One region of the Pseudoalteromonas sp. 13-15 genome, then DNA from elsewhere that is predicted to be linked to it. Evidence: predicted binding sites of a transcription regulator. Region 1 holds the regulator's gene; each other region holds the start of a gene.
The links. The regulator sigma-54, encoded in region 1, starts transcription at its own class of promoters, with help from an activator protein. The targets are predictions, from matches to a motif close to GTTGGCACGNNNNTNGNNT.
Positions count from the first base shown of each region.

Region 2: ATS72_RS04590 (EF-hand domain-containing protein) is a predicted target of sigma-54. The motif match lies at 6,134-6,152, and genes of this name have one in related genera.
Region 3: glnA (glutamate--ammonia ligase) is a predicted target of sigma-54. The motif match lies at 2,265-2,283, and genes of this name have one in related genera.
Region 4: ATS72_RS17790 (amidase family protein) is a predicted target of sigma-54. The motif match lies at 1,782-1,800, and genes of this name have one in related genera.

Region 1 covers NZ_CP019162.1:3,015,581-3,023,210, forward strand. Annotated here, with positions in the region: gene mgtE (magnesium transporter) at 1-485, opposite strand, end outside; gene ATS72_RS13950 (HPr family phosphocarrier protein) at 594-866, opposite strand; gene rapZ (RNase adapter RapZ) at 910-1,755, opposite strand; gene ptsN (PTS IIA-like nitrogen regulatory protein PtsN) at 1,775-2,227, opposite strand; gene hpf (ribosome hibernation promoting factor) at 2,232-2,519, opposite strand; gene ATS72_RS13970 (RNA polymerase factor sigma-54) at 2,546-4,045, opposite strand; gene lptB (LPS export ABC transporter ATP-binding protein) at 4,115-4,840, opposite strand; gene lptA (lipopolysaccharide transport periplasmic protein LptA) at 4,837-5,373, opposite strand; gene lptC (LPS export ABC transporter periplasmic protein LptC) at 5,363-5,917, opposite strand; gene kdsC (3-deoxy-manno-octulosonate-8-phosphatase KdsC) at 5,914-6,465, opposite strand; gene ATS72_RS13995 (KpsF/GutQ family sugar-phosphate isomerase) at 6,466-7,437, opposite strand; gene ATS72_RS14000 (calcium/sodium antiporter) at 7,441-7,630, opposite strand, start outside.
Region 2 covers NZ_CP019162.1:990,141-997,770, forward strand. Annotated here, with positions in the region: gene sohB (protease SohB) at 1-409, opposite strand, end outside; gene ATS72_RS04570 (VolA/Pla-1 family phospholipase) at 512-2,941, opposite strand; gene ATS72_RS04575 (YciK family oxidoreductase) at 3,148-3,894, shown strand; gene rluB (23S rRNA pseudouridine(2605) synthase RluB) at 3,967-4,836, opposite strand; gene scpB (SMC-Scp complex subunit ScpB) at 4,833-5,423, opposite strand; gene ATS72_RS04590 (EF-hand domain-containing protein) at 5,572-6,093, opposite strand; gene ATS72_RS04595 (hypothetical protein) at 6,313-6,744, opposite strand; gene xthA (exodeoxyribonuclease III) at 6,985-7,630, shown strand, end outside.
Region 3 covers NZ_CP019162.1:2,262,384-2,270,013, reverse strand. Annotated here, with positions in the region: gene glnL (nitrogen regulation protein NR(II)) at 1-83, opposite strand, end outside; gene ATS72_RS10500 (DUF4124 domain-containing protein) at 167-688, opposite strand; gene glnA (glutamate--ammonia ligase) at 803-2,209, opposite strand; gene typA (translational GTPase TypA) at 2,716-4,536, shown strand; gene ATS72_RS10485 (CBM9 family sugar-binding protein) at 4,830-5,558, opposite strand; gene ATS72_RS10480 (BLUF domain-containing protein) at 5,631-6,056, opposite strand; gene ATS72_RS10475 (MBL fold metallo-hydrolase) at 6,145-7,233, opposite strand; gene ATS72_RS10470 (DUF2959 domain-containing protein) at 7,376-7,630, opposite strand, start outside.
Region 4 covers NZ_CP019163.1:497,638-505,267, reverse strand. Annotated here, with positions in the region: gene ATS72_RS17805 (alpha/beta hydrolase family protein) at 1-320, shown strand, start outside; gene ATS72_RS17800 (TetR/AcrR family transcriptional regulator) at 492-1,145, shown strand; gene ATS72_RS17795 (putative 4-hydroxy-4-methyl-2-oxoglutarate aldolase) at 1,149-1,631, shown strand; gene ATS72_RS17790 (amidase family protein) at 1,972-3,180, shown strand; gene ATS72_RS17785 (gamma-glutamyltransferase family protein) at 3,177-4,742, shown strand; gene ATS72_RS17780 (sulfite exporter TauE/SafE family protein) at 4,754-5,578, shown strand; gene ATS72_RS17775 (pyridoxal-phosphate-dependent aminotransferase family protein) at 5,582-6,811, shown strand; gene ATS72_RS17770 (allantoate amidohydrolase) at 6,827-7,630, shown strand, end outside.

The sequences.
Region 1 (7,630 bases):
TAACGTAGTACGACATCAATGGTCACATCTGGGCGAATAGTTACCGTATCGGTGTTCATGAGTGCGCCGGCAGAGCGCTCTTGATAAGATAGCGCTTGTGTTGCGCGTTCTCTATCTTGGGTGTCCATGGCGCTAACAACGTCTTGATAAACGGTGTCAGGCAAACTACGTAATACTTCACCTAGGTCATCGTGACCCATGTCTTCAGTGGCAGCAGCAATGTGCTCAGGTTCCATTTGGGCAATAATGCCCAGGCGCACGTCTTCTGATAATTCTTCGAGCACATCACCTTGAACATCAGGATCAACTAACTGCCATAGCAAGCGACGAATTTTGTGTGGAGATGATTCTAATAATAATGCAGTATCACATGGTGCTGTTTTTGCGAGCATGCGCCTAACTTGAACAAACTGACCACTATTAAGTGACTTAGTCACTTGTTTTAGTTGTTGTAGTGGGTAGTCTTGTTCAAAAGCTTCGGGCATTGGCGTCCTTTATTTATACTGTAACTGTTACCTAGTGGGTGGGGGAGTACGACCTAGCAGCCAGTTATTTTGATTATAGTTATTTTATTTAAATGTTAAAAATTAACGTTACTCTTGTTCGTTAAATCGTTGCGAAATAAGTTCTCCAATTGCATTTAAAGCTTGCTCTGCATCAGGCCCTTCACATACCACTTTAACTTCTTTACCTTGGCTACTTTCAAGTAGCATCAGTGCTAATACACTGTCACCAGCAGCTTCTTTATCATCTTGAAACAAGGTGATTGAAGCATCAAATTTTACAGCGAGTTGGGCTAATACAGTCGCGGCTCTGGCATGCAGTCCTAATTTATTTTGTATTAAAAAAGTGTCTTCTATACGCATACATTACTCTATCAAAGCTGAACAGGTTATTAGTTTTGTAAAATTACTTTTCTTGTTCTCTGTGACGTATTTTTACATTGGGATGCGTAACTGCAAAGCTTTCTCCAATTGTTTGCGCTAAATATACAGAGCGATGTTGCCCGCCAGTACAGCCAATCGCAATAGTTAAATAGCTTCTGTTATTTCGCTCTAGGTGTGGTAGCCATGTTTGTACAAAGGTTTGTATTTGCCATGTAAATTTTTGAACTATGCTGTGGCTAGCCAAATAATCTTTTACTGGTTGGTCTAGGCCATTCAGTGGTTTTAGTTCAGGCTCCCAGTGCGGGTTAGGTAAAAAACGTGCATCAAATACGTAATCTGCCTCTTTAGGAATGCCATGTTTAAAACCAAATGATTCAAATGTAACAATCAGCTGCTTATCTTTTTTACCTAATATTTTTTCGCGAATTGATTCAGCAAGTTGATGAACGCTTAGCTCACTGGTATCGATCATGTAATCGGCGCGCGTAATTAGCACATCGAGAAGTTCTTTTTCTTTTTTTATGGCTAAATCAAGCGGAAGTGAATCTATTGATAAAGGGTGTAAGCGCCTAGTTTCAGAAAAGCGCTTAATAAGAGTTTGATCTTCACTGTCTAAGTAGAACAGCGTTGGTTTTGTAAAACCCGGTAAGTATTCGATTATGTGATTAAATTCATCTTGCTCTTTTGGTAAATTTCGCACATCTATACTAACGGCAATTTTATCGTAGTTATCAGAAACGCTTCTTACCAAAGAAGGTAATAAATTTACTGGGATGTTATCTACGCAATAATAACCTAGATCTTCAACAACGCGTAAAGCAACCGACTTACCAGAACCAGAACGGCCACTTATGATAATCAACTCCATTAATCACCCTTTAAATTTGTTACGATTGGTCAACAATAATTTGATACAACTCAGCATCCGATTTAGCACAGCGAAGCTGCTTACAAAATTCTTTATTTTTTAGTTTATCAGCTATCGTTGCTAGCGTCTTTAAATGCTGTTGGTTATCGCCTTCAGGTACGATGAGTGCAACAAAAATATCAACAGGGCGGTTGTCTATAGCATCAAAATTAATCGGTGTTTCACTTACTAACACCAATGCTAAAGGTTCTTGTGCGCCGCTCATTCGGCCATGTGGAATAGCAATACCTCTTCCTATCCCTGTGCTGCCTAGCTTTTCGCGGGTTAATAAAGCGCCCAAAATATCCTGTTGAGATAAATACGGTAATTTATCGTGAGCCAGCTCGCTAATAAACTCTAAAATTCTTTTTTTACTATTAAAAAGGACCGCAGCTTTACTGCAGTCCTCGCATATAAGTGAACTTAATTTCATCATATTAGTGTCGAGCAAGCTTCTCTTTGTGTTTAATTACTTGACGGTCAAGCTTGTCAATCAATGAATCAATAGCTGCATACATATCTTGATGTTCAGTGGATGCGAATAATTCAGCACCACTTACATGAATAGTTGCTTCTGCTTTTTGATTTAATTTTTCTATATCAAGAATGACATGAACATTATTAATATGATCAGAGTGCCTTTCTAGCTTCGCAAATTTGGTATTTATATAGTCTCTTAATGAATCAGTTAGTTCTACATGACGACCAGTTAAATTTAGTTGCATAAGCATTACCCTCTTTGTTTAGCGTCTTAGATCAGGCTCTTTCGCTGATTTGACGGTGGAATAGCAAGAGATTCGCGATATTTTGCGATTGTACGTCTCGCTACTTTAATTCCTTGCTCAGCCAATATATCCGCAATTTTGCTATCACTCAATGGTTTTGCTGAGTTTTCTGCTGCGATTAATTTTTTAATAAGTGCACGTATTGCCGTAGATGAACATTCTCCACCATTTTCGGTACTTACGTGGCTTGAGAAAAAGTATTTAAGCTCAAATATTCCACGCGGTGTGTGCATATACTTTTGCGTAGTTACGCGCGAAATTGTTGATTCGTGCATTTCTACCATTTCGGCAACATCATTTAAAACCATCGGTTTCATGGCTTCTGGCCCGTGTTCAAAAAAGCCCTGTTGTTGTTTAACAATACAGTTAGTTACTTTTAAAAGTGTATCATTTCTACTTTCTAAGCTTTTTATAAACCATTTAGCTTCTTGTAAATGTGAGCGAATAAATTGACTGTCGCCGCTTGATTTAACTGTACGCGACATCGCTGCATATTGGCTGTTTACACGAATTTTTGGCATGCTGTCTGGGTTTAACTCTACAATCCAGCGGCCTTTAATTTTTTTAACTGACACATCAGGTATTACATACTCAGACTCTTCTCGTACTATTGTGTCTGCAGGCTTAGGGTTAAGCGTATGAATAAGTGTCATTACTTCTTTAAGCTCATCTTCTTTGAGCTTCGTTTTTTTCATTAATGTACGGTAGTCACGAGCAGCTAACAAATCAATGTGCTCGGTTAAAATCATTTTTGTTTCATCAATAAAAGGCGTGCCTTTATCAAATTGATTTAACTGAATACACAAACACTCTTGTAAGCTACGTGCCGCAATACCCACTGGGTCAAATAGCTGAATGCGCTTTAATACAGCTTCTATTTCGTCAAGTTCAACCTCAACGTCATCGTCGTTATCTTGATTAAAGCTCTCTAAAATCTCTTCGCAACTGAGTGTCAGTATGCCTGAATCATCCACCGCTTCTACAATAGCAATAGCAATGGCTTCATCTGTAGGGCTAAATGGCGTTAATTGTAATTGCCACATTAAGTATTCGTGAAGCGTTTCAGTTGATGCGCCCTGATATATAGACTCATCTTCAGGCATTGGTCCTGAAGATGATGCAGGGGCTGCACTCATGTACTCATCCCAGCTAACGTCCATTGCCATGTCGTCACTTACGGTATCTTTAGCAAGCGCTTCACCACTGTCTTGTTCATACTCGCTAGGGGCTTCATCTGCAGATACGGTTACTGTAACTTCATCGTTATCTGCTTTTTGCTCATTTTTGCCCGCAAGGTCATCGGCGTAGTCTTGCTCCTCAACCTCAAGTAATGGGTTGCTGTCGAGCGCTTCTTGTATTTCTTGCTGAAGATCCAATGTGCTTAATTGCAGCAAGCGAATAGCTTGTTGCAACTGAGGTGTCATTGTAAGTTGCTGGCCCATGCGCAGCTGTAGTGATTGCCTCATGTATCTCTAACAATCCTTTTAAGTTGTTATAATTAATACTAGCAGATGCTTATAAATAAGGCGTAAATGTTACAGCCTAAATTGCTCGCCTAAATATACATCGCGTACAGTTTTATCATTTAATACGTGTTCAGGGGTACCAGAAGCAATCAGTTCCCCATGAGAAACAATGTAGGCTTTTTCACAAACATCAAGGGTTTCTCTCACATTGTGGTCTGTTATTAATACGCCAATACCACGGTTTTTCAGGTGTTCAATAATCTTTTTAATATCTAATACTGAGATAGGGTCAACACCGGCAAAAGGTTCGTCTAACAAAATAAACTTTGGATCTGCAGCTAAAGCACGTGCAATCTCCACTCGGCGACGTTCTCCGCCCGATAATGCCATGCCTTTGCTGTCGCGAATGTGTTGAATGCTAAATTCATCTAATAGATTATTCAATGTATCTTCTCTGGCTTGTTTAGTGAGCTCCTTTCGAGTTTCTAAAATAGACATTAAGTTTTGATACACTGTTAATTTTCTGAATATAGACGACTCTTGTGGTAAGTAGCCAATGCCTAATCTAGCACGACTGTGCATAGGTAAAAGCGTAATATCGTTATCATCGATAGATATTTTGCCTTTGTCGCTAGGGACTAAGCCTACAATCATGTAAAAGGTTGTTGTTTTACCTGCGCCGTTTGGCCCAAGCAAGCCTACAATACTGCCAGCTTTAACTTCTAAGCCCACATTTTTTACAACTTCACGGCCTTTGTAGCTTTTGGCTAGTAGCTCTGCTTTTAATGTGCTCATGGTTGGCCTTTGTCATTTTTTTTAGGCTCCACAGGCACTAAGATAGTGTGTACACGGTCAGTTGAGCTTTCATCTTTTTCGGCGCTAATAAGCTGCTGTTCTATATCGTAGGTAATGCTTTTAGCATTCATTTTTTGCCCAGCTTGAGATATCTCTGCATCTCCAATTAATGTTAAAAAACGCGTTGAAACATCGTACCTAACTTCATTAGCGCTGGCGCTCATTATTGTGCCGTCGGCTTGTTTTTCTTCAAAATATGCAGGCGTACCTGTGGCAATTAACAATTGCTTGTTGTCGCCTAGCTCATCGCGCTTGTGAACCTCAAGGCGGTCTGCGGTAATTTTTCTGTCGCCATGAATAATTTCAACATTTTTTTCGAAGATACCTACGTTTTCTTTTAGTTGACCCTCTTGTTTATCCGCACTAATCGAAATTTGATTTGCAGAAATTGGCGCTGTTGTTTCAGCGGCATTAGTACCTAATGCAAGTAAAAATGTTGGAATAATAAAGAGTGTTGATAGTTTATTGGTCATAATAAATAGTTCGCGTATGGTTAATTAATTTTATCACTTCGGTTTTTAAATCGGCTTCTAAGCCTTTACCGGTGATTTTTAAATTGGGCCCTGTAACAATGACAGGCTGCTCTGATTGCATCGTTAGTAATTTTATATCTACCTGAATGTTATCAGCATTAATTTTATCTATCATTGCGTTATCAGTTAAATTACTAGCAACAACGTTACCTTCTAATATTAGTTGTCTGCCTTCGTATAATGTTGCTTCATTAGCGTTAATTCGCCATGTTTGTTTGTCGTTGTATAGCGTAAAAATAGGTTTATCAAAAAAGGTAAACCCTAATTCTTGATATAGCTCCATTCGCGCTGCCGTTACTTTATGGCTGATTTTCCCATTTTCGTCATACGCTGTTTGTTTTAGCTCTATGGCTGTGTAATCGGGCTTTGCAATTATGTCTGCTTCGGTTTGTTGTGGTAAATTTACTTGTGTGAAATAAGGGTACCAAAGCCAAACCATACAGCTGATGAATAAAACGCTTAATATTATGCGCGCTGTATTCATGAACTAGTCCCTTTTGTGGTCAAAGGTTTGTTATTTTCAAGCATTAGTAGGTCGGTTAGTTCTCTCACTGCACCAAAGCCACCTAGCATTTGTGTTGTATAATGTGCTAAACGTTTTATTAGCGGATGTGCGTCATTTACTGCAACAGCAAACCCGACTAACTCCATCACTGGCATGTCTGGGCCATCATCGCCAATGTAGGCAATTTGCTCATCATTTAAATTGAGCTTTGTTTTTAGTTCTTCGTAAGCGAGTAATTTATTTTCTTGGCCTTGGTATATATGTTGTACTGTTAGGCTTGTCATACGCTGTTGTACTATTTTTGAGTGGCGTCCTGTAATTACCGCAACTTCAAAGCCGCTATTAATTAGCGCTTTAATGCCAAAGCCATCTTTTGTATTAAATGCTTTAAGCTCTTCGCCTTGGTTACCCAAATAAATGCGACCATCAGAAAACACACCATCAATATCACAAATAAGTAGCTTTACTTTTTTTGCACGTGCTTTTGCGTCTTCACTCAATGGTTGATAGAGCTCTTCAAATTGCATTTATAATACTCCTGCTTTTAGTAAGTCTTGCATATTTAATGCACCAATAGGGTGGTTTTGCTCATTAACGATAATTAAACCATTAATACGCTTTTGCTCCATAATATTAAGTGCTTCAGCGGCCAAAATATCTTGCGTTGCCGTTGTGCAGGACTTGGTCATTACAACATCTATTTGTGTTGTATGTATATCAATTCGTTGTTCTAAAATACGACGTAAATCACCGTCGGTAAAGAGCCCTACAAGTTGTTGCTGAGAATCAACTATGGCTGTCATGCCTAAGCCTTTTGCCGACATTTCTATCAGTGCATCTTTTATAGTTTGAGTAACGTTAATAATAGGTGTGTTTTTACCGCTATGCATGACATCTTTTAGGGTCAGCAGTAAACGTTTACCTAAACTGCCGCCGGGGTGAGATAGCGCAAAGTCATCAGCTGTAAAACCGCGAGCTTCTAACAGTGCAACCGCCATGGCATCGCCCATTGCAAGTGTTGCTGTTGTGCTTGCTGTAGGGGCTAAGCCTAACGAACAGGCTTCTTTTTGTACTTTTATGCAAATATGTACGTTTGCAAGCGTTGCCATTGTTGAGCTAGCGTTGCCTGTCATGGCTATCATTTTTGCGCCGAGGCGTTTCAAAACAGGAATTATATTGAGGACTTCGCTTGTTTCACCAGAATTAGAAATTAGCATAACCACATCATTTTTAGTGATCATACCTAAGTCGCCATGGCTTGCCTCACCTGGGTGTACAAAAAATGCAGGGCTGCCAGTACTTGCTAAAGTCGCCGCTATTTTATTGCCAATATGACCCGATTTTCCCATGCCTATAACAATAGTTCGCCCTTGGCAGTCATATATTAACTGACATGCTTGATGAAAATTTTCATCCACATATTGTGCAATATCACTCAATGCTTGGCGCTCTATGTCTAATACACGTAGGCCTTGTTCAATAAAATTTAGCGTTGCCATTACTTACCCTACTTGACTGAAAATATACCCTTGGTAGCCTAAAAAAGCGATTAATAATAAGCCGCCCTCTACTCTATTGATGCGCTGAGCACCTCTAAAGTTCAATGACATGATAATAAGTGCGACCGTGGCACCAATCATAATAAGTATGTCGCGGTTAGCAACAGACGGGTCAATAGCAGAAGGGTTGATA
Region 2 (7,630 bases), 1.3 Mb from region 1:
CTACCCCACCACCACTTTCTAAGCGAATGAGGACTTTATCTTTTTTAGGGTCTGCAATTGAAATAATTGCCGTAATTTCTTCTCTTAAACTTTCAACTTCATGTGCATCCATGCTGCCAATAAAATCAACAACATAAAGGCGAGGTTTTGAGCCTTCTTTATCTGACTTTTTGTCGAGCGCTTTTCGCTCTTTATCGTGCGCTTTAAGTTCTTTTTTACTTAATGTATTTAGTAAAAAATCCTCTTTAAGCTCACTCAACTGAGCCGACACATCATCAATTTGTATTTCACCCTTTTTTGCTTTTGGCTTCACAGCAGCGCCAACAAGCATCATTAAAATAACTCCTATCGCAATAACAAAGGTAACTGTTTTGGCGAAAAACAAACCGTACTCGTATAAAAATTCCAACTGGTTTCTCCGATTTTAAATTTACGCTAATTTATCATGCTTTTAAGCAAAAAAAAGCCACTTTAAAGTGGCTTTGTACTAGATATATTTTAGAGTGTATATTTAATCAGTAACAACATCACTGTTTGTTACTAATAACATACGACCGCGCGTTGCTAAATAAACAGCAACTTGCATTTGCATTTCAGCATTTGCAGCAGCACTCCCCTCTACAGTAGAAGACTGAGCAGCATCTTGAGCAGGTGTTAAAATAGAACCATGATGACCCTTAGAAAATTTAACTAAGTAGCTAGCCGGTGCTTCTGTCATTGCTTGCGTTGTACTTACCGTTTCTAATCCCATAAAGTTAGCAAGTGGAATTGTACCAGAAATAGGATTGTTAGCTGCCATTGGTGGAATAACTTGATCTGGCTTGTTTTCACCGCCGTCGCCCACTACAACATTCGTATAAACAGGTGTACCTAACGCTTGTACCGCCGCTGCGTAATTAGTTGGATCGCCACTGTCTAATGCTGTTTGAGAAGCAAACGCAAACTGCGTAAACACGCCTTGGATATTAGTAAGCTTAGCTGTTTCGCCTGCAGTTGTTATAGAAGTAATATACTCGTTATAACCACACGTTAAATATGCTTCCATATCTGGCAACTCAGCACCACAGTTAGAAACAGCATCACCTTGCAAGAAGGCGTTAAATTCATCAGCTTCAGTCGTACCAGCTTGAGAAAGTACAGAGCCTTGGATAAACGGACCAAATGCTGCTGATTCTAATAAGAAGCTAGCTATACCACCGCCGCCACTTGCCAGAGCCACTGTATTTACATTAAATAATGGGTCAACAGTAGGCGCTAATGGATTATTAGCCTGTGCAATAAATGCAGGAGCAACAATAGAACCCAATGAATGCCCTATGTATGTTACATCTTGGCTGTTAATAGTTGCATCTTGTAAAAAGTTTAAGCCTAAACGTAAACCTAATAAATCAGCTGCTGATTGGCGTAAGCTATCACGTGCAACTAATAAAGAGCTTAAATTCATGTAGCTAAGTACTGAACCGGTCGTTGCATTAAAGTCATCGTTGCCGTCACCGTCTACATCAACACCACGTTCACCATGACGAGGGTGGTCTATTGCAACCGTTGCAAAACCTTGAATTGAAAGTTGAGCCGTTAGTGCAAGCATACTCTCTTTATTAGTTGTAATACCGTGCTGCATCATAACAACAGGCCAACCGCCTTCAGGCATCTCAATTGCTGGCAACTGTAACTGTGCACGTACACCGTTAATGATTGGTAAAATTGGTTTTGTCACCTGTACTGGTACGTTAGCCATACTTTGTACTTTAGGGATTGAGTTATATTTTGTTAAATGACGTGTGCTGTCGATACCTAGGTCACGTAACTGTCCACCACTAAGCGCTGAACATAACCCATCATTTTCACTGATAGGATCAGTTGGGAATGCATCACCTGCAACTGCTTTGTAACCTTGAAGTGCTACAGCGTTATCACACATACCTTGCCAGTATGTATCGTTTAAATCGCTAATATCTGTACCAGTTGGCGTACCAAGATACATAGGTAACATAATGCTACCTTTTTGGTATTGAACGCCTGAAAACGCAGCAGATACTGTTACACCCTGAGATGCAAACACTTGTTGCACATTGACCATAGGTTGTTCAGGTACTTGCAATGCTGGTGTAGGCAAAGCATCGTTTTGTAAACTTGCAGCCAATAAGTTTTTAATTGTGCCAAGTACTGGACCCGCTGACTGAATCGTCATCGCGCCAGAAAAAATAATATCTTCCTTTGAAATATCACCAGAGCTCACAACTACGTTCTCGTAACTATTAACTGCACCTTGTAATGCAAGTTGAGAATCAGTAATTAATGGCGCTTCTTGCTTAACTAAGCCATAAGTAGATGACGGCGCAATAGAACGCCCCATAGAATCTTTAAGGCCTGTGGTTAATACATTAATGTACGAACTACCTGCTTTAAAAGGCTTTAGAGGAATAATAGCGACGGCATTTCCTGAAGCTTGAGTAACAAAGTCAACACCGAATGTTAATTCGCCAACAAGCTTACAAGCTGCACCAGCTGGAGCAACAGAACATTCTGCATCTGTCAGACTTGCGCCCATTATTACTTCAAAAATTCTTACGCTACCAGGTGTTCCAGCTGACGCTTCGTCAAGTGAAACATTTGGTGGAAATGTCAAATCAACTTTATAAGGAACTTGAGACGACCAGCCGTCCAGTGCGCCTAATGCTAACTGAGGATCAGCATATGCAGCACGCGGGATAGATACATTGTCGTCATCTAATTCACCTGGAATATTTAAAGTACCATCTTGGGTACCGCTCATTAATAAATCATTGGGAACAGAAATTACACCGTTAGCAGGGTCAAAGCTAACCGTGGCCATAGGTACAACTGTAGCGGTTTCATTCTTAACATCTTCTAACGTTTCTCCGCCGCCACAACCTGCTAAAGCAGCAGTGACCGAGAGTGAAAGTAGCATTTTCTTCATATTGGTGACTCCGAACATATTTTATTTTTATAGTGTGTTTAATCAGTGTATCAAGTTAAAACAATGTAATCAGATTATTAATGAGACATTAGACCAGTTAAACTTAACGTAAAGTTTCTTTTTTCGCCACCTAATTTTTCAATAAATTCGATTACTTGTCGAATTGCTATGTTAAAATCAGAAAAAATCTATCAATCGGTACTTTTATGCACACTTATCAAGCAGCTGAAAATGCATTAAACGATAAAGTTATTTTAATCACTGGCGCAGGCGATGGTATTGGCCGAGTAGCAGCCATTACTTATGCAAAGCATGGTGCGACTGTCATTTTATTAGGTAAAACAACAAATAAACTTGAATGCGTATACGATGAAATTGTGAATGCAGGTTACCCAAAACCTGCGATTGTGCCAATGGATTTAAAAGGCGCAACAAAACAAAATTATCGTGATCTTGCTGCAACTATTGAGAATCAGTTTGGTCGTTTAGACGGACTTTTAAATAATGCTGGCATATTAGGCTCTCTAGGGCCACTAGAACATTTTTGTTCATCTACGTTTGAGAACATCATGAAAGTTAACGTGACAGCTCAAGCAATGATCACCAAAGCATTATTCCCCGTGATGCGTAAATCAGACAATGCTTCTATTGTTTTCACTTCATCTGGTGTTGGTCGTAAAGGCCGTGAGTTTTGGGGACCCTATGCCATCTCTAAGTTTGCAGTTGAAGGTATGATGCAAACGTGGGCTTGTGAAGTAGGTAAAACCAACATTCGCGTAAACTGTATTAATCCAGGTGCTACACGCACATCTATGCGCGCATCGGCATACCCTGGCGAAGATAGAGATAAGTTGGCAACACCTGAAAGCATTATGCCGACCTATTTATATTTAATGAGTGATGATTCAATTGCAGTCAATGGCGAGTCATTAGACGCACAAATAAAAAAGTAACAGCTGTTTACTTTTATTAACCTCAATAAAAAAGCCGCAAATAATGCGGCTTTTATACAAAACGTCAAAATATCACTTACGCTTAGTCGACTTAACACGTTGGTTGTGCTTTTTAACCGCTTTACGAATTTGATTAATTTTAGCGCGTTTATCTTTGCGTTTTTCAGGCATAACTGAAAGTTTAGTTTGCGTTTCACGACCTAACTTAACCGTTTTACGCAAGTAGTTAACGGTTTCTAAGTCGTATTCAACCCAACCACCTTGTGGCACACGCTTATCTAGCTCTAGCTTACCGTAACGAATACGGATAAGACGCGACACTTCAACGTCTTGAGATTGCCATAAACGACGAACTTCGCGGTTGCGCCCTTCGTTTAATGTCACATTAAACCAGCGGTTAATTCCTTCACCACCTAGCGGTTTTATATTTGTGAATTTTGCTGGACCATCTTCAAGCTCAACACCACGCATCAGGTTTTTAAGTGTCTCGTTTGTTACTTCACCAAACACACGCGAAGAATATTCACGCTCTACTTCATAACTTGGGTGCATTAAACGATTGGCTAATTCACCATCGTTGGTAAACAACATTAAGCCTGACGTATTCACATCCAGTCGGCCTACAGCTATCCAACGATCGCCATCAATACGAGGAAGTCTGTCAAATACAGTACGACGACCTTCTGGGTCTTTACGTGTACTCAACTCTCCCTCGGGTTTGTTGTACATAATTACACGGCAAATTCTGTCAGCTTTTTCTTCAATTTTTACGGTATGACCGTCAACACGAATTAAATCGGTTTCTTCAACGCGGTCACCGAGTTTAGCTACTTTGCCATTAACACTAACACGGTTAGCGTCAATGTATTTTTCCATTTCACGACGCGAGCCTACACCAGCTCTGGCTAGGACTTTTTGTAACTTTTCACCTTGTATATTCATTCGGATGGTTCTCTCACAGAAGGATCACTTAATAACTGGTTTATTTTACTTTCTTGTTGCGCAGGTAACGCAGGTAAGTTTTCTAAACCCGTTAATGAAAAATAATCTAAAAATTGTTTAGTAGTGGCGTATAAAGCGGGCTTACCCGGTACTTCTTTGTGCCCTACCACTTTCACCCACTCTCTTTCGAGTAAGGTTTTAATTATATTCGAACCCGTTGTTACACCTCTTACTTGCTCTATTTCACCACGCGTAATGGGTTGACGATAAGCAATAAGTGATAATGTTTCCAATAAAGCACGTGAGTATTTAGGAGCTCGTTCTTGCCATAGGTTACTCAACCAAGGGCTCAAACTACTACACGCCTGAAATCGATAACCACTACCAACTTCAACAAGGCGAATACCACGGGTTTGAAAGTGTGTTTGTATTGTTTCTATAGCATCGTTTACACGTGACATAGAAATTGCAATATCCACTAAAACAGTGTCTTTAATATGGCGTTTACTTATGGGTTTGTCTGCAACAAAAATCGCAGCCTCAATGATTTCAACCAACTGCTCATCACTAATTCGCCGCCCAGCCATATACACTCTTAATAAATAAAAATACACAGCCATCTATTATGACAGAACAACCACTAACTAGGAAAATATATCTGGCAATTATCTAAAATTAGCCATAAAAAAAGCCAGTTAAAATAACTGGCTTTGATTTTTATGTTCTGAATTTTAATTAGCTGTGTTTAATTGACTCTAACGCTTCGTCTTCAGCTACAGATTTACCATATTTATTTATGTAGCCCATAAACTCATTTTTACTAATTCGCTTGTCTTCGTTTTTGTCCATATAACCAAAGTGATTTGAAATATCGTCGTCATTGCCTTCAACAACTGATATGTAACCATTACTATCGTTATCTAAACTGGCAAAACTACTTTCAATTTTGTCAAATTTTGCAATTTCAGCTTTAAAGGCTGATTCACTTACATCACTATCGGTTGCAACCTTGCCAGTGTTTAACTGCATGTAAGCATTAAATTCTTTACGACTAATTTCTTCATCCATATTGGTGTCGATATTTGAAAAGTGACCCCAAATATTATCGTCGTCAGCTTCAACTTTTGAAATAAAACCATCACTGTCGTTGTCTAGGCTTGCAAAGTCGCTGTCTATTTTATCAAGACCTTGATTAGATGCGCAGGCTGCTAAACTTAATGTTGCTAGAATAGTTGTTGCTAATGTTAACTTTTTCATAAGACGTGTCCTTCGTTGTTAATAAATGTCACAACAACTAATACAAGTCTGGTGCCAAAATAAAATAAATATAAATTTCAGTATTTTACAGAAATCCTGTGTATTATTTATTCTATTTTCAATACGTTAGCCTTGAAACCTTTTCAACCAACCTTGTAAATTTTGCAAAAAAAAAGCCCAGCTTTAAAAGCTGGGCTCTCATTAATTTTGTTGTGCTAATTAAATTGCAGCGTTTTGATAACGCTTAACAAAGTCAGTAACTTTCTGACCGTTACATTTAAGCGAGTTTAAGTTACCGATTTTTTGGCGTACTGGCGCTAAACCTTGCTTTAATGCAGTCATACATAATTGAGTTTCTTGTTGAGCATCTTTAGCAAACACTTCTACTTTGTTTTCAGTTATGTTGTTTGTTGAATCTTTCTTTGCAATATCACGAATATCTTGGCCGTTACACATGATGCTTTGTGAGAAGCGTGATAAGTATACATTGTGCTTAGCTGCTAATTTACGTGCCGCAGAAAAACCTTCGTTTGCGCTTAATACACACAGCTTAGACTCAATTGAGCTGTCTTGGCTGAAGTAAGTGTTACTTTGAGCTGAAACAGAAGAAGATGCTAATAATGTTGCCGCTAAAAATAATTGTGCTTTCATGAGAGATCCTATGTGAACGAGTTTGCCAATGAATTTGCGCGCATTATATAGCCAATTTTAAGCAGATCAATTGAATTTTTTATTTATTTTATAAATTAATACAACATTAACAATGTTTAAACTTTCACCAGCATTTGATCAACATTTGCGCAGCTATTTTGTCATTTCAGACATGTTATGTAAGCTAAATTACTGATACAATTTGCTATCAAAATGAGAACAAATTTAAAGGTAAATCGAATGAAAGTGATTTCTTTCAATATCAATGGTCTGCGTGCTCGTCTTCACCAATTACAAGCTGTTATTGATAAACATCAACCAGACGTAATTGGCTTGCAAGAGATTAAAGTTCATGATGAAGCGTTTCCATTAGACGATGTTCAAAAAATGGGGTACCACGTCTACTTTCACGGTCAAAAAGCACATTACGGCGTAGCTATGTTATGCAAAAAAGAGCCAAAATCGGTCTTAAAAGGGTTTGCTACCGACACAGAAGAGTCGCAAAAACGCATGATCAGTGTCACTATTGAACAAGATAACGGCCGCGACATTACCGTTATGAATGGTTATTTCCCGCAAGGCGATAACATCAATCACGAAACTAAATTCCCCTATAAACGTCAATTTTATAAAGATTTGATGACACATCTAGATACAAACCTCACTCCCGATCAGGATGTAGTTGTTATGGGCGACATAAATATATCACCTACAGATTTAGACATAGGTATTGGTGAGGTCAACGCTAAACGCTGGCTAAAAACAGGTAAGTGCTCTTTCCAGCCAGAGGAGCGTCAATGGCTATCAACACTTTTAGATTGGGGATTTAAAGATACCTTCAGAGAACTCTATCCTGATGTTAACGATCAATACTCATGGTTTGATT
Region 3 (7,630 bases), 750 kb from region 1:
TTATCGAGAAGCATAACTGCCGTTGTTTGATTTTGCCATATGGCATCAAGCAGTTCGGGGCTAAAATTTTTGTTATTAATCATGTTTGCACCATTTTAGTGCGCAGGTGTTTACAGGCCAGGTTTTATCTTAAATGAGCTGCTGCGCCTAAGTATTAAGTTTCGCTTTAATTGCTATGGATTTTGCCTTTTCTGCGCATATTAAATATACGTGGCTCGCTCACAGCGATAATTTGGTTTTTCTCGTTAAACAGTCTTAGTTGAAGCATATGTTCACCGGCTTCAACATCAGCAATTGCAAATACTGAGTTATTTATTGCAGGGCCGTTTGCTTCTCCATTAACAAGCAATTGAATGGTATAGCCTGCTTTAAAGCTCGGCATTACGCGGCTGGTGACGTATATTGTGCCGGTATTTTCATGAATGGTTTGATTGTGCTCAGGTGACGTAATGGCAATACCAAACCCTGTTTTTTTAGTATGGGATTGGCTGCTGAGAGTCGCTATATCTTTAGCGGGCATAGTTAAGCTTTGGCTAGAGAGTTTTACCTCTGTAGCACCTTTACGCGGTGTATCTGAAAACACTAAAACGCCGTTTTGATCTTTCCAAGCGTAAATCCTTTTTTCACCCGCATAACCATAATTACTTAATCCTAAAGTAATCATTAGCAATAAAATCTTACTATTCACACTGCTACCCTGCAATTTTTATGATTGCTTAACTTTAGTGGAGTTTGATTTAATTTACCATTAAAAAAGCCCGCTAAGCGGGCTTGAGAACACACATTCTTTTACAGTGTCACATTAACAGCTGTAGTACATTTCGAACTCAACTGGGTGAGTTGTCATGTTAAGTTTTTCAACTTCTTGACCTTTAAGTGCAATGTAAGCATCGATTAGGTCGTCAGTGAAAACACCACCTTGAGTTAAGAACTCGCGGTCAGCACTTAATGCATCTAGTGCTTCACCAAGTGAAGATGCAACTTGTGGAATTTCTGCTGCTTCTTCTGCTGGTAAGTCGTATAAATCTTTATCCATTGCATCGCCAGGGTGGATCTTGTTTTTGATACCGTCAAGGCCAGCCATAAGCATTGCTGAGAAAGCAAGGTATGGGTTAGCTGTTGGATCTGGGAAGCGTACTTCGATACGACGACCTTTCGCAGATGGTACCACTGGAATACGGATTGAAGCAGAACGGTTACGTGCAGAGTATGCAAGCATTACAGGTGCTTCAAAGCCTGGTACTAAACGTTTGTAAGAGTTAGTTGATGCGTTAGCAAATGCGTTAATAGCTTTAGCATGCTTGATAATACCGCCAATGTAATAAAGCGCTTCTTCAGAAAGACCGCCGTATTTATCGCCAGCAAACAAGTTAACACCGTCTTTAGCTAAAGACTGGTGACAGTGCATACCAGAACCGTTATCACCAACAATTGGCTTAGGCATGAATGTAGCTGTTTTTCCGTATAAATGAGCCATGTTATGAATAACATATTTCATTTCTTGGATTTCATCTGCTTTTAAAACCATACTGTTAAAACGCGTAGCGATTTCGTTTTGGCCTGCTGTTGCTACTTCGTGGTGATGTGCTTCTACTACTTGACCTAGTTCTTCAAGTACTAAACAGGTAGCTGAACGCCAATCTTGTGAAGAATCAACAGGTGAACAAGGGAAGTAACCGCCTTTAACACCTGGACGGTGACCAGTGTTACCGCCTTCATAATCTTTATCTGAGTTCCATGCTGCTTCTACAGCGTCAACTTTGTACATTGAACCAGACATGTCTGATTTGTATTTAACATCGTCAAAAAGGAAGAACTCTGGCTCTGGGCCAAATAATACAGTATCAGCGATACCTGTAGAGCGCATGTAATCTTCAGCACGTTTTGCAACAGAACGTGGATCACGCTCGTAGCCTTGAAGTGTAGAAGGCTCTACAACGTCACAACGTACGATTAATGTTGTTTCTTCAGTGAAAGGGTCAAGTTTTACTGATTCAGCAACAGGCATTAAAACCATATCTGATTCGTTTATGCCTTTCCAACCAGCAATTGAAGAACCGTCGAACATTTTACCGTCTTCGAAAAAATCTTCATCAACTTGGTGATGAGGAATAGATACATGTTGCTCTTTACCCTTTGTATCAGTAAAGCGTAAATCAATGAACTTAACGTCATTTTCTTTAATAAAATCTAAAACCGATTGTGACATGTGTCCTCCAACTATTGGGTTTTATTATTGCTGCATAATTGCTTTGGGATTTATTAAGCTGATTTTGTGCCATTTTTATAACTCTATGTTTATAGGTTAAAAAAACTTAGTTGCTACAATGTGGGGCATAAAATAGCACCACTATGGTGCAGTTAAATTCCACTTTGGTGCAGGCTATGTGCACTACAATTTGTTGTTAATTTAATCGCTCGAAATCAGCATAACCTAAATGTAAAAGAGTGCCAAAAATATCGTGTAAATAGTGTAAACTGCATTTTTGAAAAAATAATGACAATTTATTTCATATAATTGTCATATATAAAACAGATACTTAGTAAAAGTATTGAGAAAGTTTTGAAAATTGTATTGGATAAACTTTCATCCATGTCATTAATGAGGGATAATATGCGCCCTTTTAAATCCTATGCTTGGACATCTCGTGAAAACGCAGATGAGTGCGTAGATCTTGCAGGATCATTGAGAATTTAATTTCTCTGAGTAAATATATGAGCATCGAACAGTTAAGAAATATAGCGATTATCGCGCACGTTGACCACGGTAAAACAACTCTGGTTGACAAACTACTTGAGCAATCAGGTACATTAGAAACACGCGGCGGTAACGAAGAGCGCGTGATGGACTCAAACGACATTGAGAAAGAACGTGGTATTACCATTTTAGCTAAAAACACAGCTATCTCTTGGAATGATTACCATATCAATATCGTAGATACCCCGGGACACGCCGATTTCGGTGGTGAAGTTGAACGCGTACTTTCGATGGCTGACTCAGTATTATTACTTGTTGATGCTCAAGAAGGTCCAATGCCACAAACGCGTTTCGTAACGCAAAAGGCATTCGCGCAAGGCTTAAAGCCAATCGTCGTTATCAATAAAATTGATAAACCAGGTGCACGCCCGGATTGGGTTATGGATCAAATCTTTGATTTATTCGATAACCTTGGTGCAACTGATGAACAGTTAGACTTTAAAGTAATCTACGCATCAGCTATCAACGGCTGGGCGACATTAGATTTAGACGAGCCATCAGACAACATGGAACCTATGTTCAAGATGATCGTTGACGAAGTATCACCACCGGATGCAGATCCTGAAGGTGACTTCCAAATGCAAATCTCTCAGCTTGATTATAACTCGTACAAAGGTGTAATCGGTATTGGTCGTATTAAACGTGGTTCTGTTGCGACTAACCAACAAGTTACAGTTATTGGCGCTGACGGCACGACTCGTAACGGTAAAATTGGTTCAGTACAAAGCTACTTAGGCCTTGAGCGTATCGACACTGATAAAGCTTATGCTGGTAACATCGTTACTGTAACAGGTTTAGGCGAGCTTAAGATTTCAGATACGATTTGTTGTCCTAACAACGTTGAAGCATTACCACCACTAAGTGTTGATGAGCCAACAGTAACAATGACGTTCTCTGTAAACAACTCACCGTTCTGTGGTAAAGAAGGTAAGTTTGTAACATCACGTAATATTCGTGAACGTTTAGACAAAGAATTAGTACACAACGTTGCACTTCGTGTTGCAGATACTGACAACCCAGATAGCTTCCGCGTATCAGGTCGTGGTGAATTACACCTAGGTATCTTAATCGAGAACATGCGTCGTGAAGGTTACGAGCTTGCTGTATCTCGTCCAGAAGTAATCTTACGTACTGTTGATGGCGTGTTAGAAGAACCGTATGAAACACTAACTATTGACTGTGAAGAAGAGCACCAAGGTTCTATCATGGAGCAAATTGGTCTTCGTAAGGGTGAACTTACTGACATGGCACCAGATGGTAAAGGCCGTATGCGTATGGACTTTATGATCCCAAGCCGTGGCTTAATCGGTTTCCAAACTGAGTTCATGACACTTACTTCGGGTTCTGGTTTACTTTACCATACGTTCGATCACTACGGTCCGCACAAAGGTGGCGAGCTAGGTGTTCGTAAGAACGGCGTAATGATTGCAAACGCAACAGGTAAAGCACTTACTAACGCATTATTTAACTTACAAGAGCGCGGCCGTTTATTCATCGGTCACGGTGTTGAAGTTTATGAAGGTATGGTTATCGGTATTCATAGCCGTGATAACGACCTTACAGTTAACGCGCTTAAAGGTAAGCAACTTACTAACGTTCGTGCATCTGGTACAGATGAAGCACAAACATTGACACCACATCTGAACTATTCACTTGAGCAAGCGCTTGAGTTTATTGCTGATGATGAGTTAGTAGAAGTTACACCTGAGAACATTCGTATTCGTAAGCGTCATTTAACTGAAAATGAGCGTAAACGTGCGGGTCGTGCTCCTAAGTAATAATCTATTAATTTAGAAAAATGATTTCAAAAGCCGCTGTATTGCAAAATACAGCGGCTTTTTTGTTTTTAAAGCAAGAGAAGCTTTCAGTTTTTAGTTATCAATATTGAGCTCTAAAAGCGCAGCACCTCTTGTCCTCTTTGTGAAAAATTCACTTAAAAATTTTTGTAGAAAGAAAAGATAACGAGAAGTAAAAGAGCAAGCGCTAAAACAACTGATAGTTCAAAGCCTCTATTTTGTTGGTTGGTTTTTTTGTTGTGTTTCGCTGCGCCCAACCTATACGCTAACTTACATCACTTTTTTGGTAGTAAGGTGATTTTGCCAAATACATCTGCGTCTATAAATCCTCGGTTTCTGTCACCGTTAACTGGCTGTACTTCGTGTGACCCCATAAAGTGCTCGCGTGTTTCACTGCCATCGTTATCGCAATACGCGAGCATAAAGCCAATAACTTGTTTTTCTGTTAATTTAAGCGGTGTATTTTTTGCGCCTTGTTGATAATCATTCGGGTAGAGTTTTATCGCAACTTCCCAAGTAATGTTATAGGGTGCAGTGGTATTGCGTTTCCAGTTGCTAACTAAGTGGTCTGTATACAAGTGTGCTTTTTTATCAGGGCCGTAATCGGCAGCTTGGTTATCAAGGCCAATATGGTACGCTAAAGCGGTGTGGTTAAATTGGTGAATCCCGCCCGATGCATCGCTATCTATAAATATTTCAAGGGCATCGTCATCCCAATATTTATAGGTAGGGTCTGGGTGTGTGTCTATTAAAACATCATCTACAATATCGGCTTGTAGGTATAAGAATTTTTCATCCCATAATAAGCGATAGCGGCCTTTAAAATCGGCATCGTTTGAAGGCAATGTACCATCCATTAAATGTGGCATATCGTGCCAAGCAGCCTTATCCCATGCGCTTTCAGATACGCCGTCAATATTAATAGGGGTTGACGTATATTTAACGTCAGCAGCCATTATTTGGCTGCTGATCACTAAGCTCGTGGCTAACAGTACTTTTTTCATTAATTGTTCCATTAATTAAAGTTGGCTTAGCTTGGCTTAAGTTAACAATAAAAACAATAATACATGCGTATTTTAACTAATAGCACCTGTAATGCTGCCTTTTAACGCTAGCATTAATAAGTGAGCACTTTCGCCAGACATTTTAAATGGATTAAAATCAACAGAGCCTGAAAATTTCAGATTCAGTGATTGGGTTACTCTAGATTGTGGAACATAACCCATAGACCACTTTTCAAATTCTCTTTCTGGAATTTGGGTATAGTTAAGCATAATTACATTGTGGTGACGTTTGTCGTTTAATATTTGTTGATAGGTATTATTTACTGCGGTTCTGGAGCCTTCAAGGCACTGTAAAAAGTATTCGTTACTAAAGCAAAGCATGCCGGTAACATGTGTTTTTACATTATAGGTACGAGCACTTTGTAAAATATTTTCTATATCTTTTGGCCCAAAGCCGTCTGAAATTTTGCTTGCGTAAATGAGTCGTACTAGAAACATAATAACCCCACATTGCTTAGTTAATTAAAGATAGTTCAGCTAGAGGGTTATTACGAATTATGTTGATGTATTTCAGCTGGTGGGCAATTTAAAATTTAATACTTTCACCTTCATTTAAAATATAAAGCGGCACGGGTGATTTCATTGTTTCATGCATGTGTAATAAACGTAGTAAAGCCGAATGACTACTTCGGTCGCCCATTTTCCATGATGAGTTACCGTACCCCCACGGTATCATGACTTTACAGTTAAGCTCGTGTGCGGCCTTAAGAGCATCTTCTGGGGTTGTATGAACATAACGATACCACTTGGGATTATCTTCGCTGTAGTAAGAGGCTATCGGCATTAAGCACACATCAATATCGCCATACTTTTGCTGAATATCGCTAAAGTGTTTGGAGTAGCCAGTGTCGCCTGCAAAAAATAAGGTACTGCCATTTTGTTCAAGTAGCCAGCCATTCCATAAGTCTTTATCGTTGTCTTCGTAAATAAAGGGTACTAATACACGGCTGCTAAAGTGATGCGCTGGTAGTGCATGAATGGTTAAATCATCAATTTTAGTTTTTGCATACCATGCCATTTCGCTAATATTAAGTCCTGCGTTTGGAAAGTTATCTGCCATGCCTAATGGTGCTAAGTAGCGAGGTTGATTACCTATTTCTTCTATGTCTGATTTATTAAAATGATCGTAATGAATATGCGAATACATAACGGCATCTAGGTTTTTAAGTTCGCTTTGAGTAAGCCAATCACCGGGTTGTCTATAAAACCCAGAGGCAAGCTTAAATGCTAAATCAACGGGTGAGTCAAACTGCTCTTTTACGGGGTCGAACACTACATGCTGTCCATTTGGTGTTTGGATCATAAAGCCAGCATGGCCTAACCAGCGTATATTAAAGCCAAGGTTTAACCGTGGCTTTAATTGCTCAGCGTTAAATGTGCAATTTTCAGCCGTGGTTTCGCATATTACATTCGGGTGTTGTGGGTAGCAGTCAGCTTCACAGGTAACCGGATAGGTTTTATCGCCCGCATAAAGGTTGTGATAACGCCCTTCACGCTCACCTGATTTATGAATTGGCGTTATGCTGTCTTGCCCAGCAATTACATTTACAGTGTTTGCGCTGCAGGCGGCTAAAAAGCTTGAGGTAATAAGTAAGCACAGAGTATGTAATTTCATTTCGACTGTTGTTATTGTTTAAAAGAAATTAAAGCTTATCAAAAGCTATTTATTAAACAATGTGTTAATCGTAACAAAAAATAATCACAAAAAAGCCCGTTAAAATTAACAGGCTTTTAGAGTTGTTATAAAAATAGCACTATTAGGCTTTGTTCATTTGCTCAATAAACTTATTTGAATCGGCGATTGACTTGTTCATGTCGTTCATCAGTATCTGAATGTCGCGTTTAAGGTTAGTAAATTCACCTTTTATAGCAGCAACTGCCTGTGCATTTAAATTATGCTTTAAGTACAAAACGTTATCTTTTAGTGATGATAGTACTGGTTCCATTTTACTTTCAGCACTGCGCATAGAACGAAGAAGCTGATCAAATTGGCGTTTAGTGGCATTAAGTTT
Region 4 (7,630 bases), on a different replicon from region 1:
TAGGCGTAGCTCAACAGTGGCAAAAATGGTGTAACGCACAAGGGTATGTTAAATCAGCATTTGGCAATACAGTATTTCAACATTTTTATAATGAACTAGTCATGCCTTCGCTTTGGATTAATGCCAGCGATGATGATATAGCAAATAACGATAATGTTGCTGATATGCTTTCTGTTTTTCCAAAACTTAACGCACAAACGCTACATTTAACGCCCAGTGAATATAACCTGAAAGATATTGGCCATATGAAGTTTTTTAGTAAAAGGTCTGCCGCTTTATGGCCTTTAGCACTAGACTGGCTAAACAAACATAGTATTTAACACCATGGTGTGTTTAGCTCCCTATACGCTAAACACACACCTGCTAACTCCATCTAACCTCTGCACACCTAAGCATATTTACGTGCTGTTAAATTTAAAGCCACTTTAGTAATTGACCTTTCGGTCAGTAAAGCTACAATCAATCAACACGTTAAACACGCACAATCAATAATGACCACACAAATAAAACCAAATAAAAAAGAAGTCACTCGGGAAAAAAACCAACTGCTCATATTAAATGCCGCCGAGCAATTATTTTCTCTTAATGGGTATGACGGCGCAAGCATGAGCATGGTTGCAAAAGAGGCTAGCGTTCCAAAAGCTAACATACTGTATTACTTTAAAAGCAAAGATGGCCTTTACGAAGCGGTAATAGACAGAATAATAGCAAATTGGAACTTAGGCCTTGATAACGTCACCGCTGAAGACGACCCCGCAGCAGTGCTTTATAACTACATAAAAAGTAAAGTAATACTTGCCGTGAACCAACCTCTTCAATCTCGTTTATTTGCCAATGAAATTTTGCGTGGCGCCCCCTATTTACAAAACTACTTTAGAACAAATACACGGCCTTGGGTTAAACAAAAAATTGATGTGTTTCAATCCTGGATGGACGCAAAAAAAATAGACCAAGTGGATCCCCATCACCTTTTATTTACTATTTGGTCAACAACACAATACTACGCAGACTTTCAAGCAGAAGTACTGCTAGTTATGAATAAATTAGAATATGACGAAACCGACGTGGCACAAATAACACAATCAATTGCCCACATAATTTTAAAAGGTATTGGCTTAAAAATACCCGCCCCAAACGAGGCCTAACACATGGAAAACTTTACAACCCCTGACCTATTCGACGATCACCGCAGCTCGGTTCAAGTAGCAGATAGTGGATTGCGCCACTTTGGTAAAAAAACCACCTTTAGTGGCCAAGCAGTAACGGTAACCTGCCCAGAAGACAACTCGTTTGCCGCCGATGTTCTTCATCAAGATGGTAAAGGGAAAGTGTTAGTAATTGATGGGTTTGCTAGCAAACGTTTTGCTTTTATTGGCGACATTATGGCCGAACGCGCGCTACAAAATGGCTGGGAAGGTGTTGTAATAAATGGTTGTTGCCGCGATATAGAAATACTTGCAACAATGGATTTACCTGTAATGGCGATTGGTTCAACCCCTCGTAGCACACTTAAGCGCGGTTTTGGCGATCAAGACCAAGTTATTAATATGCTAAATACCGCAATAGCACCAAACGATTGGCTATATGGCGACGTTAATGGCCTAATAATTAGTAAAGCCCCCCTTATTTAATAAATTAGTGTAAATAATAACAACCAGTTTGGTGCAACAATGCACCAAGTTGGTTTGTTTTGCGGTTAAAAGCACCCACTTTAAAACTTCAAAATTATAAATCCCCCTCTGTAACGCCCAAAAACCTGACCAATCGGACAGGAATTTACTTTTGGCATTTGTTTTGCTTGTATTAAGTTCGCTAAAACCGAAACCACCGATGCAAAGTACAATTAGTGCTCAGTTAATATAAATAAGATATTACGTAGAGAGCCGAAAAAAATAACAACACTATTCTCTTTTACTCAATTTAAAGTTAGTAAATAACCATTTGGTCAGTTTTATGTAGATGGGTTACAAAATGAACACGCAATTAAAAACTAAAAACACAGGTATATTTTGTGACCATGGACCCAGTAATTGGCAATCAAGTCAAACGGGCACACTAAGCAATAAGCGCCTAGCCGTAAAAGATGTATTTGCAGTTAAAGGCGAGCGCAACAGCGCAGGTAACCCTAGCTGGTTTAAAGCAGCAAAACCTGCCCAGCAAACAGCAAGTAGCGTTAACAATTTAATGGATGCAGGTTGTATTTTTAAAGGTTTTACCCATACCGATGAGCTTGCTTACAGCTTAGAGGGAAATAACATTCACTATGGCGCAGCACAAAACCCAAAATTAAAAGGGCATGTATGCGGTGGTTCTAGTATGGGATCAGCCGCCGCGGTAGCCGGCAATTTAGCTGACATAGGCTTGGGCACCGATACTGGCGGCTCTATTAGAATACCCGCAAGTTACTGCGGCTTATTTGGTATTAGGCCAAGCCATAACGTGATTGAAAAAGACGGCCTAATTCCGCTAGCTCCCCCTTTTGATACCATTGGCTGGCTTACCCAAAGTGCAGAACTATTAGAAAAAGTAGGCGACGCATTGTTACCAAGCCAAGCTATTAATAGTGTAAATACCTTAGTTATTTGTGAGCCCTTATTTGAGCTAGTCAGCCCAGCTTTACAAGCACCACTTAAACAATTGCTTAAAAAAACCAAACCTTATTTTAAACACCATAAAAATTTTGAACTACCTAACATCAGCTTATTAAGCGAACTCGCTGATAGTTTTAGAATATTGCAAGGACGTGCTATTGCTAAAGTGCACAAAGATTGGCTTCAGTTGCCGGAGCACCCTCCCCAGTTTGCTCCGGCAATCGCGGCCCGTTTTAAAATGGCATTGGCACTAACCGCCCAAGAAGAAAAAGAAGCACTTAACGTTCAAACCCAATGGCAAACATTAATTGCTAAAAACCTAAATTCAACTAGCTGCTTATTTTTGCCAACAACCCCAACAACCGCACCTAAATTGGGCGCCGACACAAGCGCCTTACGCATGCAAATAATTACGCTATCAGCTATTGCGGGCTTGAGCCGCTCGGCGCAAGTTCACTTACCATTGGCTAATCTAGAAAATGGTCATCCATATGGGTTTTCACTCATGATGAGCCACAATAACGATAAAAGCTTACTTGCCTGCGCAACACAACTAGCTGCATATTTTAAACAGGAAGCTCTCACATGAACGCACACAACATTGCCTTTACGGCCCCGCACTTTTCAGCGACCGAGGCAGGCACCTCAATACTAAAACAAGGCGGCACAGCTACCGAGGCTATGGTTGCAGCAGCCGCTGCTATTAGCGTGGTTTACCCACATATGAACTCAATTGGTGGCGATAGTTTTTGGCTTATTGACAACCCAAACCAAAGCACACCCACCGCTATTGATGCATGCGGGCGTGCACCAAACGACATCAGCGCCTACAGCAATGAGCAACACATACCAGAGCGAGGTGGTTTAAGCGCATTAACTCAAGCGGCTACACTTCGTGGCTGGCAAAAAGCCCTTGAATTAGATGAGCACGCAGTCCTTTCGCTAAGTACTATTTTAGCCCCTGCTATCAAACTTGCCCACGAAGGGTTTACTGTTACCAAAAGCTTGCAAGCAGGCTGCGAAAAACTCGCGACGGTTACCAATACAAATGATGCATTTAAAGCACTATACATCCCAAATGGCAAACCGTTACAAGCAGGCCAACATTTTAAAAACCCAAAACTTGCCGATACCTTTGAGCATTTAGCTAAACATGGCTTAAATGCATTTTATGAAGGCGAACTTGCCGACTCGTTTGCAGCCGATTTAGCCAAAGCTGGCAGTATTATTACCCCAAATGATATTGCCAACACGCAAGCCGATGTAGTAAGCCCGCTAAATGCTAATTTGTCGGGTATTAATTGCTACAACTTACCTGCACCTACTCAAGGCGTACATTCGCTACAAATAATTGGTACCGTTAATAAGCTAAAACACACCGCTAAAACCGAAGCCGATTGGACCCACTTAATTGTAGAAGCCACCAAGCAAAGCTTTACGCACCGCCCAACGCTTTGGGCCGACCCTAAAGCGCTTGGCGATGATTATAAAAACGCATTAACTGATGAGCGCTTAAGCGAGCTTGCCAACAATATTGATATGAATACCGCCCAAAAATGGCCGTTTGATGCCCAGCCCGGCGATACCGTCTGGATGGCAGCACGCGATAAAAACGGCCAACTAGTGAGCTTTATTCAAAGTATTTACTGGGAATTTGGTAGCGGCATACTCATGAGCGAAGGCGGGTTTGTATGGAATAACCGCGGGCTAAGCTTTAGCTTAAACACTAAAGATACCAATGTACTAGCGCCAAATAAACGCCCAGCACATACCCTTAACCCGGCTATGGCTAAGTTTGACGATGGCAGACGCCTTGCCTACGGCACTATGGGTGGTGAAGGCCAACCACAAACTCAAGCCGCTGTATTTGCCGGATACGCGTGGCGAAATAAGTCAATTAACCAAGCGGTAAGCGATCCGCGCTGGTTACTGGGCCGCACATGGGGCAACACCAGCACAAATTTAAAAATAGAACACAGCCTCGCTGCCCAAATAGACAATGAATTAAATAAACGTGACCACGACTGGGTAAGTGTCGAGGACAACAACGAAATGATGGGTCACGCGGGTGCTATTTTAGATACACCTACAACCCTTGAAGCTGCAACGGATCCTCGCTCTGATGGCCGTGCAACTGTTTCATCAACGTAGTAGGAACACACATGACAGAAATAATGAATCAATGGCCAATTATTGCGGCCTTAATAGCAACCGGTATTTTTGCCGGAATTTTAGCAGGACTTTTTGGTGTAGGCGGCGGTATTGTTATCGTACCTGTGCTGTATTTTTTACTACAAGGTTTTGGCGTAAGCCCTGAGTCGGCCATGATGATAGCCACCGCGACATCGCTTGCCACCATAGTGCCTACGTCTATTTCGTCTATTCGCTCGCACCATGCAAAGGGCAACATTGACCTTGCTTTAATTAAATACTGGGCGCCGTTTATTTTAGTAATGGCCGTTGTAGGCAGCTACTTAGCGCACTCTATACGCGGTAATGCACTGGTACTTATGTTTGCTTGTATTGCTATTTTAGTCAGCCTTAACATGTTGTTTAGAGCCGGCGCACCAGCCCTTGTAAGAAAATTACCGGGTAAATTTGGCCAAGGCGTAATGGCAAGTATTGTTGGTGGCTTATCGGTCATGATAGGCATAGGCGGCGGCACAATTGGCGTGCCCATGCTTAGTGCATTTAACGTACGTGCCCATGTTGCCGTAGGCACTGCAGCCGTATTTGGCTTATTGATTGCGCTACCTGGCGTAATTACCTTATTAAGTATTGGCACAACGCCAACCGATGCTCCCCTAGGTACGTGGGGGTTAGTTAACCTCCCTGCCTTTTTACTTATTATTCCACTCACTATTTTGTTTGCGCCTATTGGCGTAAAAATTGGTAGTAAGCTGGATCAAAAACAATTAAAACGCGCCTTTGCCGTTGTATTAATGATAACGGGCATTCGCATGCTTATTCAGACTCTCGGAGCCTAAAACATGTTTAGCAACACGCAAATTCAAACTTTAAATCCACCGCAGCGTTTACTCATGGGACCTGGGCCAATTAACGCAGATCCACGCGTACTGCGTGCTATGTCGGCGCAGCTAATTGGCCAATACGACCCAGTAATGACCGGTTTTATGAACGAAACCATGGCCCGCTATCGTGAAATATTTAAAACCAAAAACGAATGGACCATGTTAGTTGATGGCACATCGCGCGCAGGCATAGAAGCCGTTTTATGCTCTATTTTACGCCCGGGCGATAAAGTGCTGGTGCCAATTATGGGGCGCTTTGGCCACTTGCTTGCTGAAATAGCCGAGCGCGTTGGCGCTAAAGTACACACCATAGACGTACCGTGGGGCGAAGTATTTACCCCCGAGCAAATAGAAAAAGCCATTGTTGATGTAAAACCCCATGTACTTGCCATGGTGCAAGGCGATACCTCTACAACCATGAACCAGCCGCTTGAATACATTGGTGATATTTGCCAAAAGCACGATGTATTATTTTACTGCGATGCCACCGCCTCAATTGTGGGTAACGATTTACCCGCCGATGAGTGGAAACTCGACGCGCTGTCGGTTGGTTTGCAAAAATGTTTAGGTGGCCCGTCTGGTTCTGCGCCATTAACACTAAGCGATAAATGCACTAATTGGATCCAAAAGCGTAAAAAAGTAGAAGCGGGGATCCGCACCGCGGAGCATACCGACGGCACCGAGCCATTTGTACGCTCTAACTACTTTGATTTAGGCATGATCATGAATTACTGGGGGGAGGAGCGCCTTAACCACCACACCGAAGCCACTAGCATGCTGTATTGCGCATCAGAATGTGCACGCATTGTTATTGAAGAAGGCGTAGATAACTGCGTTGCCCGCCACAAATTACACGGCGATGCCATGCTAACGGGTATTCAAGCGCTGGGCTTAAACGTATTTGGCGACATTAGTCATAAAATGAACAACGTAGTGGGTGTCTATATTCCCGAAGGAATTAACGCCGACCATGTACGCGAACAAATGCTAACCGACTTTGGTATTGAAATTGGCACCTCGTTTGGGCCACTGCATGGCAAAATTTGGCGTATTGGCACTATGGGCTACAACGCCCGTAAAGATGCCGTATTACAAACATTGGCAAGCCTAGATGCCTGCCTGCATGCCAACGGTTACAAAGGCCCTAAAGGCGAAGCCGCTATTGCCGCCCTTGCCCATTACAAATAATAAAAAGGATTTAGCATGACGATTGCAAGCCCACTCTATGAGCCATTATTAAACAGCGAGCTGGCTAATAAATTTGCTGCACGCGCCTTAGTGCGTTGTAAAACACTTAGCAGCCTATCGCAAATGCAAGGTGGCATTCACCGCGTGTATTTATCTAAAGAGCACAAAGAATGCAATAGCGTTACTGCCGAGTGGATGGCTGAGGCAGGCATGCAATCGTGGCAAGACGAAGTAGGCAATTTATGGGGGCGCTTAGCATCATCAAACCCGCACGCTAAACGTTTAATTATAGGGTCGCACCTTGACACCGTACCAAATGCCGGCGCATTTGATGGTATTTTAGGGGTGTTACTCGGTATTGAAATAGCCGCCCTTGCACATGAATTAGAGCTAGATCTACCGTTTCATTTAGATGTTGTGGGTTTTTGTGATGAAGAAGGCACCCGCTTTGCCACCACATTAATTGGCTCAAAAGCACTGGCGAACGAGTTTGACCCCCAGTGGTTAAATATACAAGATACAAACGGCATTACCATGCGCCAAGCCATGCTGGATTTTGGCCTAAACCCAAATGATTACGCAAAAGCTGTGCTCAACAAAAGCGAGTTACTCGGTTACTGGGAAACCCACATAGAGCAAGGCCCTGTGCTTGAATCGGTAAATCAGGCGCTAGGCGTAGTAACCGCTATTGCTGGCGCCAAACGCGCTATGATCACTTTAACAGGTCAAAGCGGCCACGCAGGTACAACCCCAATGAACTTGAGGCAGGATTCACTAGCAGGCTGCGCTGAATTAGTAACCGAAATTGAAAAACTAGCA